2 regions of the Paenibacillus intestini genome follow, and region 2 is predicted to be linked to the other one. Evidence: riboswitches for the same ligand, from Rfam matches in the RefSeq annotation. Region 2 holds a riboswitch; the other holds the start of a gene.
What was found. Region 2 has a riboswitch for glycine ahead of gcvT (glycine cleavage system aminomethyltransferase GcvT). Riboswitches for the same ligand answer to the same signal wherever they lie in the genome.
Positions count from the first base shown of each region.

Region 1: it holds a riboswitch for glycine, as region 2 does, so the genes downstream of both, sdaAB (L-serine ammonia-lyase, iron-sulfur-dependent subunit beta) here and gcvT (glycine cleavage system aminomethyltransferase GcvT) in region 2, are expected to answer to the same signal.

Region 1 covers NZ_JAURUN010000007.1:150,803-160,184, reverse strand. The annotation lists gene J2T16_RS18995 (alpha-glycosidase) at 1-366, shown strand, start outside; gene sdaAA (L-serine ammonia-lyase, iron-sulfur-dependent, subunit alpha) at 617-1,552, opposite strand; gene sdaAB (L-serine ammonia-lyase, iron-sulfur-dependent subunit beta) at 1,542-2,231, opposite strand; glycine riboswitch at 2,346-2,482, opposite strand; glycine riboswitch at 2,487-2,660, opposite strand; gene J2T16_RS18980 (LolA family protein) at 2,852-3,949, opposite strand; gene J2T16_RS18975 (HAMP domain-containing sensor histidine kinase) at 3,962-5,461, opposite strand; gene J2T16_RS18970 (response regulator transcription factor) at 5,458-6,171, opposite strand; gene pstB (phosphate ABC transporter ATP-binding protein PstB) at 6,484-7,239, opposite strand; gene pstA (phosphate ABC transporter permease PstA) at 7,253-8,140, opposite strand; gene pstC (phosphate ABC transporter permease subunit PstC) at 8,143-9,078, opposite strand; gene J2T16_RS18950 (phosphate ABC transporter substrate-binding protein) at 9,197-9,382, opposite strand, start outside.
Region 2 covers NZ_JAURUN010000011.1:79,864-89,245, reverse strand. The annotation lists gene gcvPA (aminomethyl-transferring glycine dehydrogenase subunit GcvPA) at 1-711, opposite strand, end outside; gene gcvT (glycine cleavage system aminomethyltransferase GcvT) at 708-1,850, opposite strand; glycine riboswitch at 2,080-2,180, opposite strand; glycine riboswitch at 2,184-2,306, opposite strand; gene gcvH (glycine cleavage system protein GcvH) at 2,653-3,042, shown strand; gene J2T16_RS23680 (PTS mannitol transporter subunit IIBC) at 3,490-4,953, shown strand; gene J2T16_RS23675 (BglG family transcription antiterminator) at 5,020-7,128, shown strand; gene J2T16_RS23670 (PTS mannitol transporter subunit IIA) at 7,130-7,564, shown strand; gene J2T16_RS23665 (mannitol-1-phosphate 5-dehydrogenase) at 7,561-8,706, shown strand; gene J2T16_RS23660 (cysteine-rich CWC family protein) at 8,999-9,184, opposite strand; gene J2T16_RS23655 (endonuclease MutS2) at 9,222-9,382, opposite strand, start outside.

The DNA.
Region 1 (9,382 bases), on a different contig from region 2:
GATCCAGGTTGCCGCAAATGCATGGAGTGGGACGAAGCGAAGCAGGATCGGGAGCTACTTCACTTTTATCAAAAGCTGATTGCTCTGCGTCATGCTCATCCTGCACTGCGTGCAGCAGGAACCATTCGTTTCCTGCAAGCTCAGGAAGGCGGTAGCCAGCTTGTGATGGAGCGGCAAAGTGACGAGGAACGCATCCTCATTCTGTTCAACCGTTCTGAGGAAACCGCCATCGTTGAACTGGATGCAGGTGAGCAACCTTGGACGGAGCTGTTTGAGGGTAACCATCGCACCGCTCTGGAAGACGGTGTGCTTGCCATTGAACTGCCTGCTTACGGATATGCCGTGATGCGCACAGAAGTAAAGTAGATGCCTTTTTGAAACAACAATAAATGACTGCCTTCTCCAATTCTGATTGGTTGACTGCTATCTTGGCGGTTTAGGCAAACTGGACAAACAAGCGTCTCGCATAACCTGAGAAAACCAGGTTCGCGGACGCTTGTTTGTTATGAAGTAATAACGACTAACATGCTCTAATTACTACTTGCTACTTGCTAAATCGGAACCTGGTTTTGTACTCCTAAGCTATCTGACCCTGTTCCTGTATATGATCCACTTGCTATTCTGCCTCTGAGCCTGTTGTTGATGTTTCGGATGACTCATCCGGCAACCGCTTGGCCTTTGGTTTCGCCAGCTTCTCCATCATCTTGCGGCCTGTAGGTGTCTGAGCGAGCCCACCTTGCGCTGTCTCGCGGTGACGGCTTGGCATCGCACTGCCTACCTCCAACATCACGTCAATGACTTCGTCAGACGGAATGGCACTGCGTACACCAGCGAGTGCCATATCTGCGGCAGCCAGTGCAGTAACGGCACCGAGTCCGTTGCGCACGATGCATGGAATCTCTACAAGGCCAGCAACCGGATCGCAGATGAGGCCCAGTGTATTTTTCAAAGCCAATCCTACAGCATGCACTACCTGCTCTGGCGTCCCTCCACGAAGCTCCACCATCGCACCGGCAGCCATGCCAATCGCTGAACCTACTTCTGCCTGACAACCGCCCTCGGCCCCTGAAATAAATGAATTGTTGGCGATCACGTATCCAATAGCACCGGCGCAGAACAATCCATTCACCAGATGTTCATCCGTCCAGCCAAAACGTTCCTGCGAGCTTATAAATACGCCAGGAATGATGCCACAAGAGCCCGCTGTTGGCGTAGCCACGATCCGTCCCATGGAGGCATTCACTTCCGATACGCAAAGCGCATAGGCCATGGCAAGGGCAGAAGCATCACCAGAGCATGTTTCGCCTTGGCGAATATATTCGGCCATCTTTTTCCCGTCCCCACCCGTCAGTCCGCTACGTGAGGTTGTATCTTCTGTAAGTCCTTTACGAACCGCTTCTTTCATCACTTGGTAGTACTCCGACATCTGCTTTACGACGTCTGTTTCGGGTGTGTTAGTCTCCTGCACCTGCTCTTCAATCATCAACTGTGCAATTGTTTTGGACTCCGCAGTGCAGATGGTGTTTAATTCATGTAGATGTTTAAACCGCATCCGGATCACCCCCTCTCTTCAGATCAATCACACGAATATCCAGCATATGATCCAATGAACGCAGTTTGTTCAACGCGTCTTCACTCGGCGGTGCATCCATCTCCATTGCTGTAAGTGCCTCACCATCACGAGCCTTTCGATCCACTTGCATATAGCCGATATTCACTCCGGACGAGCTAATGGTTGAGGTCACGGATGCCAGAACTCCCGCTTTATCGGCATGACGCAAAACAAGTGTCGGAAACTCTCCACTGATCTGTACGCGAAAATCATTTAATGCATGCACAGATACACTGCCGCCACCGATGGAAGCACCTATTAAAGAGCATGCCCGTTCGCCGTGCCACAATTCAATCTTGACCGTGTTCGGATGAGGAGCCGGTAGACCGCTGGTGTAAAATTCAACCTCCATGCCTGCTTCATCTGCATATTGCTCTGCATCCGGTATACGCGGATCATCTGTAACGTAACCCAGCAAACCACCGATTAGTGCCAGATCTGTTCCATGTCCCTGATAGGTATCCGCAAATGAGCCATATAACGTAAGCCTTGCACGTTCCGGTGTACATCCCAGCCACTGACGCGCAATTCGTCCCAATCTTGCAGCACCGGCTGTATGTGAACTGGATGGTCCCGTCATCGACGGGCCAATAATTGAAAAAACATCTTTAAATCGCACCTGTTAACCCTCCAATTGGTTTTGTCATCGATATCTGGACAAGACCCACCACAATGTTCCTGATTTACTGATTGATGACATCAAAAAAGGACAGAAGAAGGCCGTTAGCCCTCTCTCTGTCCTTGATACCTGAGAGTTTCATGATTTTAAGCCAGGAAGAACAAGGCCGAGTACACGCAAGCACTCATCTGTTCAGCAATCTGACAATCATATACCCCTTGGGTGGCGCTTCTTCCGCGCACTCTCCAGAGTTGCGTCCAACGACGGTACATTTACCTGAGAGATTAACGGTTATGCCGGGTGCATAACTGCTTGCTCCTTCGGTGCCCAAGCCATCTGTACAGTACAGTTCTACATCTTAAATTGCATTAATCATGCCTACTTGTACTGTATTGCATCATCCTGCTAGGTCTCTCCCGCTCGTTATCATTCGCTATATTCTGTTATTTCCTTAATGAAAGTTCACCATTCTGCCATGCATTCAATCATATACAGCGTAATATGCCATACGCTATATGTCAATAAAAGTGACGTAATCTCGAAGCACATCATTTCTATATACGATATGCTCCTTTCGTTCATATGGTTCAAAGCTTGTTCATTTTTCTCTATCCGCAATATTATTTCGCTTGCTTCGTTATTTGCAACTCATCTACCCACATCTGTAGTTGTTCTTCTGTCCAAAAATCATTTTCGCCCATGACCGAATAACGAAGACCATCCTCGCTCCACGACAAGTTCCGAATGATAGACATATATGAACCTTCTGTATCACGAATGTTAACTTTCTTTTCCTCTGGAAGCAGTTTTTCATTACCGTTTTCCCCTGGTGCTTTAAATACGGTCATGCTGATCTCTGGTTTGTTATCCTTCACATAATACAGTGTCACTTCATCCCGGCCTTGTTCACCCATAGATGAAATGAGCTCAATTCTCGATAATTTCATATCCGCTCCGATATACTGTAGGAAGGGCTGACCAACGGCCTGCACTGCCTCTTCTCGTGTGATTTCTCGGTTATTCATCACGTCATTCATTTTTTTCACTTCAACATCTGCAGGAATATCCAGCGTGAACGTCTGGTCTGTGAACTCAGGATTGTAATTGATCTGGTCATATAGAAACTCTGACTTGGTATCCCCATACGTACTCGTGGCTTTCACAACCATCCATTCTTTCGGGTTTATCCAATACTCCGAAGACATGGAGAGTGAATCCTTATCCTTCGGAGTTAGTTCAATATGAATGACCTCCTGGTCCTGAAGCTTTTCCTGACCCAGCATCTTCACATTATGGTTATCACGCATACGTTCCAGTTGATCCACCAGCATCTGCTTCTGGGTTTGGTTGGGTTCCTGCTGGAGCGCTGATGAATCCATCGCAATAGCGGTCTTCGCCTCTTCTTCATAGAGCAGAATCTCTGAACCGTTATGAACCGCATAACTCACGTTTCCGTTTTCATCGGTCTCGATCCGCTTTTTCCCTGTTTTTCCGTCGACCCATTCCTTCACGTGTATCGTGCTCGTAATCTCACTATCTGTCCACATCTTCATCGTACCTTCGGCATAGTATGACCCTGGCCCAGACTCGGATGCAATTACTTTCTCAATCATATCCGCTCCTGACATCCCAAGCATATCTTTCTCTGCGCATCCAGCAAACAATGAACCTGCAATCAAGGCCGCTCCCATCAGCTTCCATCCCATTTTTATCATCATTCTCACCTTTCCTTAAGTTATATCCTGTGTTTCATCCGGGTTCCTTCGTTCCGGCAATCGACAAACAGCTACAGTCCCATATCGTTCAGAGGACCACATGCGTATATCTCCTCCATGCTTTAATGCGATTCTCTTTGATATGCTTAATCCTAATCCAGAGCCTCCTGCATAACCGCCTAGTTGCTCTTTGTGATATTGAACGTACGGCTCAAAAATCCGCTCCAGCTGTTCTGCCGGAATAGGAGGGCCTTCATTTTGAACGATAAGCAATGTCGCACCATTTCTGTACGCATCCAGTTCTGCCCCCAGTGATGGATCGATCCATTCCGCCAGTTCTGATGCTGAATCCATTACAGCGAGCCCGATTCTACCTTGGGGAGGAGTGTAGCGAAGCGCGTTATGCACTAGATTATCGGTCAGACGCATCAGGGATTCAGGATGAATTCGATAGCAATGATTGGTCCGAACAGACATCTTCATGTCATACTCATCACGTTCCGCAAGACCTCCGTAACTGCCAAGCAGCATCTCAAAAAACTCTTCCCCTTCTACCTCAACCATAGCAAGCTCTGAATCTCTGGAACCCAATGCTGTGTACATCTCCAGCTCACCGATCATCTGTTTCATACGCTCCACATTTCTAGCGATGACATCTCTATACTCTTGTCTCTCTAATTGTCTAGAATCTCTCTCCATACTAAGTGCTTCCGCATAAGCACTGATGGACATGAGAGGTGTCTTTAGGTCGTGTGACAGAGAAGCTACAATCATCTCTTTTTCTTTTTGTTGCCTCTCCACTTCCTTCTGGGTCTGCCTGATGGTTTGTTGCATCGCATCAAACTGCTTTAACAACATACCCATCTCATCACTGTGACCGTTGACCCGGATCTCATCTGGTTCTTCTCCATGGGCAAATCCATGCATCCTGTTTATCAAAACTTTCATAGGGAAGAAAAGCTTGCGGGATAACAACCACAACACTGTTCCGTACAAGAGAACAAAAAATACCACTGATCCACCGATAACCCATGTCGTTCGAAGCGATATTCCTTCAAGCCGATCCTCACGCAACATCGTTATTTCATAAATCCCTACCAGCTCCCCTTGATCCCAAACTGGTTTTTTCAATGAAAATGTGCGGTGTCGAATCTGAAGATGATACAGATTTCGATATAATTCAGAGCTTCTTACCGTATATCCACCTGTTGACCAGGTAATATCCCCGCCAGATGTGTACACCCGAATCCCAGAAGGTAGATAAAGATTGAAACTTAGCTGTTCGCTGGCAAGCGCAGGGAGGGTTTGATCACGCTCAGGCGAATTCAGCTGATACAGCGTTGGATCATTTAAGACCTTTTCTATCGGTGCAATGCGTCCTGTCATTTCAACATACTCCGCTACTGCACGGTGATTTTCATAATAGCTATATAAGGAAAATAAAGCCCACCCTGCCGCCACAGGCAAAAACATCACGATCAGGAACGCAATCATCAGCCAATATTTCAGTTTCATTTAACCCGTTCTCCAATAAAGCGGTATCCACTGCCCCATATGGTTTGAATCCAGCGCGGCTGGTGCGGCTCATCTCCCAGCTTGGCCCGCAAACTTTTCACGTGCACAGTAACTGTAGCGGCGGAGCTTCCTTCTGCCGATTGACCCCACACATGTTCGTAAATCTCTGTTTTCGTAAAGGCTCGGTTGGGGTGCGAAGTCAGCAGCATTAGCAATGCTCCTTCTTTAGCTGTGCACTGCACCTCTATACCATTCAGTCTCACCTGCTGATTCAGTGGGTGAATCGTTAACCCATCGTTGTATTGCTGAAGCGATGCATTGGACTGACCACCTTGATATCTACGATATCTGTTCAGGTGGGCTTTAATTCGAGCCGTAAGCTCCGCCAAACTAAAAGGTTTGGTGATATAATCATCTGCGCCTAAGCCAAGTCCTTCTAGTTTGCTTTCTTCCTGGGTCCGGGCACTCATGATCAATACCGGAACATCGCTGATCAACCTGACATGTTTGCATACTGTAAATCCGTCCATCTCCGGCAACATTAGATCAAGTAGTACAAGATGATATAATCCGTTCTTGAAATCTTCCCAGCTCTCCAGTCCACTTGATGCCCAGGTCACTGCATACCCTTCACGACGAAGATGGTCCATTAAGATCCGGGCAATTTCTGGATCGTCCTCTACTAACAGTATGTTATTCTTGTCTGTCATTGCGCTTTCATCCTCCCTGGATTAAAGTGTAGCGAAAAATACTCGTGATGCTGCAAAGTTTATAGTTTCTTTAGAATTACAAATCGTCTATATCCCAGATCTCTAAACCGCACTCTACAACAAAAAGAGCACCCTGAACTTCAGGACGCTCCGTCTCATAATGAAATTTCAAATAAGTTGCCGCTTAACTCATGTAATGATTTCTCGATATTTATTTATCCTAGCATGGTGCATCCTATCCGGCAAACATTTAGATAGAGCAAAACAAGGCTCCCGGATAGACTAATCCAGAAGCCTTGTTTTTGTTTTCAATTAACCAAAACGCCCCATAATATATTCCTGAGTCAAGCGGTTGTCCGGGTTAGTAAAAATGTGCTCCGTCTCCCCGTGCTCAACCATACTGCCCAGATAAAAATAAGCGGTATAATCCGAGATGCGAGCCGCCTGCTGCATGTTATGGGTAACAATAACGATGCGTAGCTCCTGCTTCAACTCCGAGATCAATTCCTCCACTTTACCCGTAGATACAGGGTCAAGCGCAGATGCAGGCTCGTCAAGTAATAGGATCTGCGGGTCTACAGACAGTGCGCGCGCGATACAGAGACGCTGTTGCTGTCCACCTGAAAGTGCCAAGGCTGACTCATGTAGCCTGTCTTTCACTTCATCCCAGAGAGCAGCACGGCGCAAGCTTTTTTCCACGATTTCATCCAGTGCCTTCTTACTTTTTGTACCGCGGTAGCGGGGGCCAAATGCGATATTGTTGTAAATAGACTTGTGAAAAGGGTTTGGCTTCTGCCACACCATGCCGATTTTCTGACGAAGCTTGATTACATCCGTCCCCGGTTCGTTAAGGTCATTGCCGTCCATCCAGATATGTCCTTCCGTGCGGGACCCGGCAATCTCATCATTCATCCGATTTAACGAACGAAGGAATGTGGATTTCCCGCAACCGGACGGCCCGATCAGGGCCGTTACACTCGCTTCGGGGAAAGTCAGGCTGATCTGCTTCACGGCCTGAAAATGTCCATAATATATGCTTAACTGTTCCGTACCAAAAGGTATGGCCATGTGGATTTCCTCCTTATTTCGAAGCTGTCATACGGCGGTACACAACCCGGCCGATCCAGCGCGCGCTCAGATTGAATGCCAGTACCAGAATGACCAGCACGGCAGAAGCCCCTGCTGCAACTTCTTTTGAATCTGGTCCGATGCCTTCACTGTTGACTTTCCAGATGTGTACAGCTAGTGTTTCCGCAGGACGAAGTGGATTAATTGGTGATCTCGGACTTGTTGGATTCCAGTCCGTAAAGTCCAGCGGTGGACTACTCATACCCGCAGTGAACATCAGGGCCGCTGCTTCACCGAAGATCCTACCGGATGCCAGAATCGTACCAGTGATCAAGCTTGGCAGTGCCACAGGCAACAGGATGGACGTAATGATCTTCCATTTGGACAAACCAAGAGCAAGTCCTGCTTCCTTCTGCTCTTTGGGAACGGCTCGGAAAGCTTGCTCTGTCGTCCGTACCATAAGTGGCAAGTTGAAAATTGCCAGTGCCATCGCACCCGATAAGAGTGAGAAGCCCAGGCCAAACGTATTTACGATCAGCAAAAGTCCGAACAAACCGATCACGATCGATGGGAAAGATGACAATACTTCGACAACCAGTCGAATGAAACTTGTAATCCGACCCGGTTTGGCATATTCCGCCATATAAATACCTCCGCCCCAGCCGAGCGGGATGGTAATAATCAGCGTTAGTACAAGCAAAAAGATAGAGTTAAAGAGTTGCGGACCAATACCACCGCCACCTTTGAGCAATTGCGGCGCACTCGTCAGGAAGTGCCAGTTGATCTGACCGATCCCCCGGAACAGAATAAATCCGAGTAAACCGAGCAAAAGTACAACAATGAATAAAGCCAGAATCACGATGACTACTGTTGCAATTTTATCCGCTGTTTTTGGCTTCATTCTCATACCCGGTTCCTCCTTTCAAGCAGGCGAACCAGAATGACGAAGACAAAGGTCATTACCAGCAGGACAAGCGCCATGCTCCACAATGCATTGTTATGAACAGAACCCATCGTGGTGTTACCCATACTCAGGGTGATTACACTTGTTAATGTTGAAGCGGATTCGAGCAGGGATGTCGGTACATGCGGCGCATTACCGATGACCATCTGTACAGCCAATGCTTCACCAAATGCACGAGCCATACCAAGGACAATACCTGTCAGCAATGCAGGTAGCACCGTCGGAATGATTACCCGATAAATCGTCTGCCAGCGTGTTGCGCCAAGCGCATAAGAAGATTCACGCAAGCCCTTAGGCAAAGCAGACAACGCATCTGCCATGATACTCGTAACTGTAGGCAGAATCATGACGGACAACACCAGACATCCGGCTGCAATCCCAATGCCGGGTCCTCCGAAGATACTGCGTAACATCGGAACAATTACGCTTAGACCGATAAATCCGTATACAACGGATGGAATACCGGAAAGCAATTCAATCGCGGGCTGCAAAATCTTTTTACCTTTACCCGGTACAATCTCGGTCATAAAGAGTGCTGCACATAGACTAAGCGGACTTGCGATCAATGCTGCAAGCAAGGTGGTTGTAAAGGAACCCGTGATAAACGGTAATGCACCATAAACGCCAGGCTCACCTGTAGGATTCCACGTTTTTCCGAAAATGAACTCACGCAGGCTGACGCCATCCTGGAAAAAGGTTGATAACCCTTTGGATGCGACAAAATATACGATGGAAAACATGACAACGATCAGGAAAACGACACATATCGACGTGTAGATCCGTCCCGTCCACTCTTCCCAGTAATGTTTCTCTCTCAAGGGCCGGCGTGGTTTCAGTTTATTGTTCATCACCGTTCCCCCTTCGGTCTGTTCCATAACAACCATCCTTCTATAGTAGAATTAGTGCAAAATATGGGATAATTTCTGAGCAAACCGCGCAAAGAGGCAGGACCTGGGTCCGCCTCTTTCGCTGTATGCGCAAGTTCAAAGAATGTTACTGAGTCACATTACCTGCTGCATCGCGTTTTACTTTCATGCCGGATACCGGAATGTAGCCCAGTTCCTTAACGTCATTTTGTTGAATTTCATCGCTGAGCATGTAGTCGAGGAATGCTTTTGTTGCTGCATCCGGCTCACCTTTTGTATACATGTGCTGGTAAGCCCATACTGGATACGTTCC
Region 2 (9,382 bases):
CAGCCCTTTGTGCGTGTGCACAAGGTCGGCAGCCTGTTTTATATTTTCCACGGCACCAAAGAAGTTCGGGCTCTGAATCATAACCGCTGCGGTATCTTCCGAAATGGCCGTTTGCAGGGCATCCCAATCGGTAACCCCATCTTTATAACCAATCTCTACAATCTCCAGACTCAGTCCATGTGCGTACGCCTGCAATACTTGACGGGCTTCAGGGTGAACGGTGCGAGATACAATAAGCTGTTTACGACGGGTAGCTGCGGCGGCAAGATTGCCAGCTTCTGCAAAAGCCGTTGCACCATCATACATACTCGCATTGGCTACCGCCATACCTGTCAACTCGCAAATATATGATTGAAATTCGAAGATAGCTTGTAATTCCCCCTGACTGATCTCAGGTTGATAAGGGGTGTAGGCTGTGTAAAACTCCGAACGGGAAATGACATGGTTGATGACAGAAGGGATGTGATGGTCATAGATGCCTGCGCCGAGGAAGCTGGCGTGTGTTTCAAAGTTGGCATTGGAGCCAGCTTGCTTTGACATATGGCGAGTTAAGGCATATTCATCCAGTTTGGAGGATACAGGCAACTCGCCTTGGTAACGAATTTCCTGCGGGATATCTTTGAACAAATCTTCAAGTGTATCCACGCCGATCGTGGCCAGCATAGCGCTCTGGTCTTGTTCTGTCATGGGGATGTAGCGGTGCTTGCTCATGCTTGCTCAGCTCCTTGGGTAGGTGTCTTTGACGTACGTGTCCGTTTATGAAAAGGGGCCTTGACGACCTCGGCTTTTAGCTTTTTGCCACGAATCTCAATCTCCAGTGGTGTACCCAGTGCAGTATATTTGCTGTCAATCAGGGCAAGCCCCAGATTACGTTTCAAGGTTGGCGATTGTGTACCGGTTGTCACTTCACCAATCTGAACGCCATCCGCATAGATCGGGTAATGGGGCCGCGGTATGCCACGCTCCAGCACTTCGATACCGATCAGCTTGCGGGCAGGGCCGTCATTTTTTTGTTGCAACAAAGCTTCGTGTCCGATAAAAGACCCGGCGTTCAGTTTCACAAACATGCCCAGCCCTGCCTCCAGTGGAGAGATGGTTGGTGATAATTCCTGCCCGTATAAAGGCAACTTCGCTTCGAATCGCAGTGTATCACGTGCACCAAGTCCTGCTGGAACGAGGCCTACATCAGCACCGGCTTCCATCAGTCCGTTCCATACAAGAGCTGCCTGATCAGCTGCAACATACAGTTCAAAGCCATCTTCTCCGGTGTAACCGGTTCGTGATAGCAGCAGCTTTACTCCGCATACCTCGGCATGCTGTACGAAGCGGAACGGTTCGATGGAGCTTGCATCTATCTCTGAACCTGTAACCTTCGAGAGAATATCGACCGTTAAAGGGCCTTGTAGCGCCAGCAACGCCGTTTGCTCGGAATCATTGGTCATGTTCACCCCAGGTATAATGTGCTCCTGCAACCATGCCCAATCCTTGTCGATATTGGAGGCATTGACGACCAGCATGTAGTGTTGCTCCGCGATTTTATAGATAAGCAGATCATCCACTACACCGCCATCGGGATAACACATCAGTGTGTATTGTGCCTGACCTGGTACAAATGCGGTCACGTCGTTGGTTGTCATGTTTTGCAAAAAGGCTTCTGCCTGTTCACCAGTTACGGTGAATTCGCCCATATGGGATACATCAAACAGCCCGGCGCGCTCGCGCACGGCTTCATGCTCTTTTTGAATACCGCTAAACTGCACTGGGAGCTCCCAGCCGCCAAAATCAATGCAACGTACACCTTCATATTGCGCGTATAGGGGGAAGAGTGGTGTTCTTAATAAATCAGACATCCAATCACCTCGTCATGGGCCGTAGTAGGCCAAGTATGAAAACACGTTCTGTGAGCCAGATCATTAATGCTTAAGTAATTTTAGTAATCGAGAGTTAACAGCCGTCTGTTTTACATTTTTTCATTGGTTATGTTCAGTACGATTCTAGAACCTGCAATTCATTTTTTGGGAAAAAGGAAAAGGACAGGCCAAAGAACCGGCATGCCAAGTAGCACGCTGTATTCTTAGGCTCTGTCCCTTGTACCTGAGAGTTACCCCGCCGTTTATTCAGACAGGTTTCCCCTTGGGTGATCATAACGTCCGTATAGGACGATTAGATGCTCTCCAGAGTTGCGTCCTGTAAAAGTCCTTTTGCCTGAGAGATTCACCCCCGCTTGTCGGTGGTTTACTCCTTCGGCGCCGCCTCATGCACATCCCCAAACCGGGTGTACGGGCAATCTCTCCCTTTACATTCATCCGCGGTTCATACGTAGTCCAATTTACTTCAGTTGCTCTTCTCATTAAAACGTGAATCCACTCCTGATGTCAAGAACGATATCATTGAAATTGTGTAAAATACGAATATTTAATGTTTATACTATATTAATGTTCGGTTATTTTAAAAGAGTGCGCTTACTATTCTAGTATTCACCATTATATGCAGAAAGAGTAGTGTGAGGTTACACACGAAGAGGTATCCAAATTTAAATAAATTGTGAGCTAACTTGACATTTGAATCTGAAATATCATACGCTATTGTCTGGGAAAAAGGTTAAGGTCAAAGAACGCATGCACTCATTAATGAAAAGCGAGGCGGATATCAATGAGCGAATTGAGAAATGATTTCCTGTACAGTAAAGAGCACGAATGGGTGCAAACCGTAGGGGAGGATACCGTACGTATTGGCATTACCGAGTTCGCGCAGCATCAGCTGGGTGACATTGTGTTTGTAGAATTGCCTGATCTTGAAGCCGGTGTAAAAGCAGAAGACAGCATCGGTACGATTGAATCCGTCAAAACGGTATCTGATCTGTTCTCACCTGTCAGCGGCACCATTGTTGCAGTGAATGAAGCTTTGCAGGATTCGCCAGAACTGGTCAATAGTTCTCCTTACGAAGAAGGCTGGATGATCGAAATCCGTGTCGATGGAGATGTAACTGCTGCATTATCCACATTGCTGAATGCGGATGCATATCTTAAACATACCGAGTAGTGGAATAGACTGAATCGTCGAGTTGATTTGTACTTATTGACATATATATGATCTTACTTGAATATAAAAATCTTGCTATTTAAACCTGCGTGAGCTATGAGCTCATGCAGGTTTTTTTTTGCTGTTTTTTTCTGCATATTGTAGGAATTTAAGTAGGAGTAACTTAAAATCATGAATAAAAAAAATGCAAACGGACCAAGCTATTTTATTGCTTTGTATGTTGTATATGAATAAAGTCATAGGCGAGAAAAGCCTTGGGTATCAAAGGGTTGAGCATATATTCCTAATTAAAAGCGACTACATAATCCAATGTTGTCATCATTGTTCATGACGAAAGTACGCTTTCATTTGATTGAACAGGAAGGTTTTCTCGCTTAGGATTACAGCAGGGGATCAATGATACCCCTTTCATACGAAATAATGACTTGATTCAAGGAGGATAAACCAATGAGTAATTTGGATCAAACATCCAATTCCAAAGGTGGGTTACGTGTTGGTGTGCAACGCTTCGGACGATTTCTGAGCGGTATGGTCATGCCCAATATGGGAGCATTTATTGCTTGGGGATTAATTACAGCGATGTTTATTAAAACAGGATGGTTTCCGAATGCGACAATAGAGCAGCTTGTAGGGCCGATGATTACTTATTTGCTGCCGCTACTGATTGGTTATACCGGGGGTACGATGGTGCATGGCACGCGTGGTGGTGTCGTCGGGGCGATTATGACCATCGGTGTCATTGTCGGAACGGATATTCCAATGTTCCTCGGGGCCATGATTGCGGGGCCTTTCGGTGCATGGGTGATCAAGAAGTTTGATAAATCCATTGAGGGCAAGATCAGAGCCGGTTTTGAGATGCTGGTCAACAATTTCTCGGCAGGAATCATCGGTGGTATTTTGGCCATCTTTGCTTTGCTCGGTATCGGGCCAGCAGTTGAGGCCGTTAGCAAAGTTTTGTCTGCAGGCGTGCAGGGTTTGATGAATCTGGGCTTATTGCCACTCGTCAATCTGATTATTGAACCGGGTAAAGTATTGTTTCTGAACAATGCCATTAACCACGGGATCTTAACGCCAATTGCAACAGATCAGGCAAGAGAATTAGGTAAATCCGTTCTTTACATGCTTGAGTCTAACCCGGGACCGGGACTAGGTATTTTGCTCGCTTACTGTTTCTTCGGTCGTGGAATGGCGAGATCTTCTGCACCTGGTGCGGTTGTCATTCATTTCTTCGGCGGGATTCATGAGATTTACTTCCCGTACATCCTGATGAGACCTATTTTGATTCTGGCAGCCATCGCCGGCGGTGTTGCGGGTACGTTAACGTTCATGCTAACTGGCGCGGGATTGGTTTCGGCACCATCACCAGGCAGTATCATTGCCTATTTCCTGTTGACGCCAAAAGGTGGATATATCCCAATGCTTGCCGGGGTTATCGTGGCAGCGGTGGTTTCCTTCCTGATTGCCTCTCTGTTACTCAAAACGGGTAAACAGAAGGAAGAGGATCTGGAAGAAGCCTCCAGTCGAATGAAAGATATGAAGAGCCAAGGCAATACAGCAAACGCAACCATCACAGCGGATAACCATGAAGCGAACAGAGCAGCGGATATCGCAACTTCCGTTGCATCCAAGGCAAAAGCAGATGTGAAAAAGATTGTTTTCTCCTGCGATGCAGGTATGGGGTCGAGTGCAATGGGTGCTTCGATTCTGCGCAAAAAAATGAAAACCGAAGGAATTGACGTTGCTGTAACTAACACAGCGATCAGTGAAATTCCGCAAGACGCAGACGTTGTTATTACGCAAAAAACACTAACGGATCGTGCACGTTCGGTAGCACCTAATGCAGAGCATATATCCATTGACAACTTCCTAAAAAGCCCGGAATACGATGCGCTTGTTGAACGTTTGAAGTAAAAGGGAGCAGACTGCGAACCAGCTTCAAACAAGGGCAGCCGTTTTCCCAGAGCCGGAGGCTGAGATATGAGTATTACCAAAAGACAACGTGAAATCGTGGAATTCCTGTTGGAACATCCCCATGAAGTCACGGCGGGTGAAATTGCCGTTGAAGTAAAAGTGAGTACACGTACCGTGCATCGTGAGCTGCTGATGATTGAACAGTGGCTTGAACCACTCGGTATGCGCCTCGAAAAAAAGTCGGGAACCGGAATACGCATTGATTCCGGTTCAGATGACCTCAGTGCATTACGCCAGAAACTGGAGGGTAATGAATATGTAGAGTTTACGCCGGAAGAGCGTAAGCTCTTCATGCTTTGCATCCTGCTGGATGAAGCTGAGCCGGTCAAACTGCTTGCTCTCGCTTCGGATCTGAAAGTGACTGTTTCGACGGTCACCACCGATCTGGATGATCTGGAGTCACGCATTCGGCAGGCGGGTCTGAAGCTTGTTCGAAGGCGAGGCTATGGTGTCAAAATCACCGGAAGTGAAGCGATTCATCGCAGAGCCATTGCAGCGCTTGCTTTGGAAGTACTGGATGAGTCGGATCTCTTTGGTAGACAGCCTGAGCAAGGAGGCTCCATCGTTAATCAAAAGTTGCTCAGTATGATTGGTCACAGCGATGTACTTACCATTGAAAATGCACTATGGCAACCGGATATCGAATGGCTTGAAAAGATACCTGAGCGGCAATACATGAAATTGCTCATTCAGTTATCGGCTGCTGTGGTTCGGATACGTAAAGGGTTTAATATAGAACGTTCTTCGTCGGGTGCTAAGACGGCTGAAGGCGCTGAAACCGTGGCGGAGCAGAACGAGCAGAGAGTGGCAGCTTTCATGGCTTCGCGACTCTGCAGTGTTCTATCCTCACAGCTTGAAGTCAGCTTTTCTGGTGAGGAGCAAGCCTATTTTCACCAATTGCTTACGGAGACAGAACAGCAGATTCATTCTTCACGACTGCTCCCGATCGATGATCTGATTCTGATGGACAGGGTGCATTCGCTTACGGACCAGATGCAACAAAGAACAGGTTATGCGTTTCATGAAGACCGCTTGCTACGTGAAGGTTTAATTGCACATATGGTACCGGTAATGGAGCGACTTGAAGGGCATCAGATGATACGTAACCCACTGCTACAGCAGATTCGTAAGGATTATGACACCCTTTTCGAACAAGTTAAAAGGTCTGTGTTACATGCATGGCCGGGAGCAGAAGTGCCGGATGAGGAGATCGGTTTTCTAGTCATGCACTTTGGTGCATCCATTGAACGGTTGCGAGCGTTGAAGCAGGAAATTCGGGCCATCGTTGTATGCAACAGTGGCATTGGCTCCTCGCGCATGTTATCCAGCCGGTTGTCGAAGGAATTTCCGGAGATCCAGATTATAGACAGTGTCTCTTGGTACGAAGCCGCACGAATGCCTACCGATGAGTATGATCTGGTGTTGTCTACAGTCGATTTACCGATGGAGGAAGATCAGTATTACAAGGTCAGTCCGCTATTGACAGCCGAAGAAAGCGAGAGCTTGCGACATTTTATCAAAACTACAACGTTACAGCGGCAACATCGCAAATCCCGCGACATGGGCAAGGAGACACCCACTCGTAGGATCTCCGATGCGGACGGAATGGAAGCAACGCTGCTTGAAATTGTACGCATTATCGGTAAGTTTCAGGTACATGCAATGGATAATGCGCATCTTGATTTTGCTCAAAGTGTGCTTGGGATGTGTAAGGTTGCACATCGCTCAGGCATATTGAAAGACCCGGGCGAGGTCGCCAAGTTGCTTGAGGTTCGCGAGTCGATGGGAAGTCAGAAGATTCCCGGGACGCAGCTGGCCCTTTTCCATACACGGAGTGAGAGTATCTACAAGCCGTCCATCAGTCTTTTTCAACTAGAGGAACCTCTGCTTCGAACAGCGGAGGACCCGGAAGGTGTCAGTCATGTATTACTGATGCTGGGGCCAAAGGAGTTGTCCAAAGAAAGTTTGGAGGTGCTCAGCGAGATTAGTGCACTGCTTCTGCAAGAAGAGATGATTACACTGCTGGGCAAAGGAAACAGGGATGAAATCATCCATTACCTTTCCCGTGAACTGGTTGGGTTCTATCGCAGTAAAAATGAAATTGGAGGTATTTAACATGAGTATGTTAACAAAAGACAAAGTCATCATGAACGCGACGGCTCAAGATAAATATGAAGCGATTCGTATGGCAGGACAGATTTTGAAGGATGCAGGTCATATCACTGCAGATTACATTGACAAAATGATTGAGCGTGAAGAGATTGTATCCACTTATGTCGGCAATGGACTGGCTATTCCGCATGGTACAAAAGAATCCAAAACGTTCATTCTCTCGACCGGTATCTCGGTAATTCAGTTTCCGCAGGGGGTTGATTTTGGAGAAGAAAAAGCTTATATGGTCATTGGCATCGCTGCACAAGGCGGCGAACATATGGAAATTCTGACGAGCATTGCAGTAATCTGTGCCGAAGAAGAGAATATGGAAGCACTGCGTTATGCGAAAACTGCTGAGGAAGTAATCACCATTCTAGAAAGTGAAATGGAGCTATGAAGGCCCTCCACTTTGGCGCAGGTAACATCGGACGCGGATTTATTGGTTTGATTCTGTCCCGTGCCGGATATGAAGTGACGTTCTCGGATGTAAATCAGGAACTAGTGAATGCTCTTCGGAGGCGCGGGGAGTACACCGTAGAGCTTGCCAATGAAAGCAAAGATCAGGAGACCGTAACCGGAGTAAAAGCCATTGATGGACGGGAGTTGCAGACAGTTGCTAAGGCCGTGGCAGAAGCTGACCTGGTTACAACCGCAGTTGGTGTAGGCATACTAAAGCATATTGCACCAGGAATCGCAGAAGGTCTGGAGCAAAGAAGACGTGCAGGTTCTGTACAAAAGCCGTTGCATATTATCGCTTGTGAAAATGCCATCGGTGGAAGCGCTCAGCTGAAAGAGCATGTGTATGCTTTGCTGGATGAGCAAGCTCGCGGGTTTGCTGATGAATATGTTTACTTTCCCAATTCGGCCGTAGACCGGATTGTCCCCATCCAGAATCATGAAGACATGTTGCATGTTCAGGTGGAGCCTTTTTACGAGTGGGTAGTGGATCGCTCGCAAATGGCACCTGCATTCAAACCAATGGATGGTGTTGTTTATGTGCACGATCTGGAACCGTACATTGAGCGTAAGCTGTTTACTGTGAATACGGGACATTGCGTTGCGGCATATATCGGCTATGTGCACGGATATGATACCATTCAGAAGGCTATTGCCGATGAAAAGGTGAAATCCGTGGTATATGGAGCACTGCAGGAAACGGGTCAGGTGCTGGTGAAACGCTTTGGTTTCAACCCGGAAGAACATGAGCAGTATATTGTAAAAATTTTGGGGCGGTTTGTTAATCCTTATCTGACCGACGAGGTAACCCGTGTGGGGCGCTCGCCACTACGCAAGCTTTCCCCGAATGATCGTCTCGTTCGCCCGGCACTTCTGGCGTATGAAGAAGACATGCCAGTGACACATCTCGCCATGGGCATGGCGGCGGCCTGCAAGTTTGATGTGTCTGATGATCCCGAAGCGGTGGAGCTACAAAGCATGATCCGCGAAAAAGGCGTTGAAGCCGCATTATCGCACTATACTGGTATGGATGAGAATCATCCGGTACTGGTGGAGGCAGTGAAGCAGTACAAACAGATGTAATCGGTTTGTATAACAGTAATCGAAGTCTGGCATAGTGTATTGAAAGCTCAGCGTGGATCCACTAAGGCTGGGACGTTAGCAAGTTTATCTATCTGTTTATACAGAAATATAGATGGAATAGAGATACCAAACGTAATAACGAACTTAAGTCTCGAATATAAAGAAACCATCCCTTCAAATTCATGATACAGTTCCATTTGAGAGGGAATGGTTTCTTTTATTTTTCGATCCTAGTTAACAATCGGCTCTTCATATCGCTTTTAGCGAATAAGAGCTGGTTATAGCAAAATAGTTACTCATGCTCACGTACATAGTTCTCCAAACATTGCTGACAAATGCATGACTTGCCGCGTTTCTCGGCTGGAATGCGTTCAAACACACCTTCGGGGAAGGAAACATGGCCGCACCAACATTCCGAATGTGGTTTACCTTCAGCATAGGCACATCTGCGCTGCAAGTACCCGTATGAGAGTAACATATGCACAGGTTGATTTTTTAAATGCGTGGGCGTGCCTTCATTCTTCCGGTGGTAGCTCAATTTGTAATCCCTCTACATGCTTGCGCCCCATGAGTTTGCGTTTTTTGCGGTTTTCTTTGCTTTCCAGCACAATGTCGAGATCATAATCGGCTGGATACAACTCATCAGCAGAGATGTGCAGACGCAGACGTTTCTTAT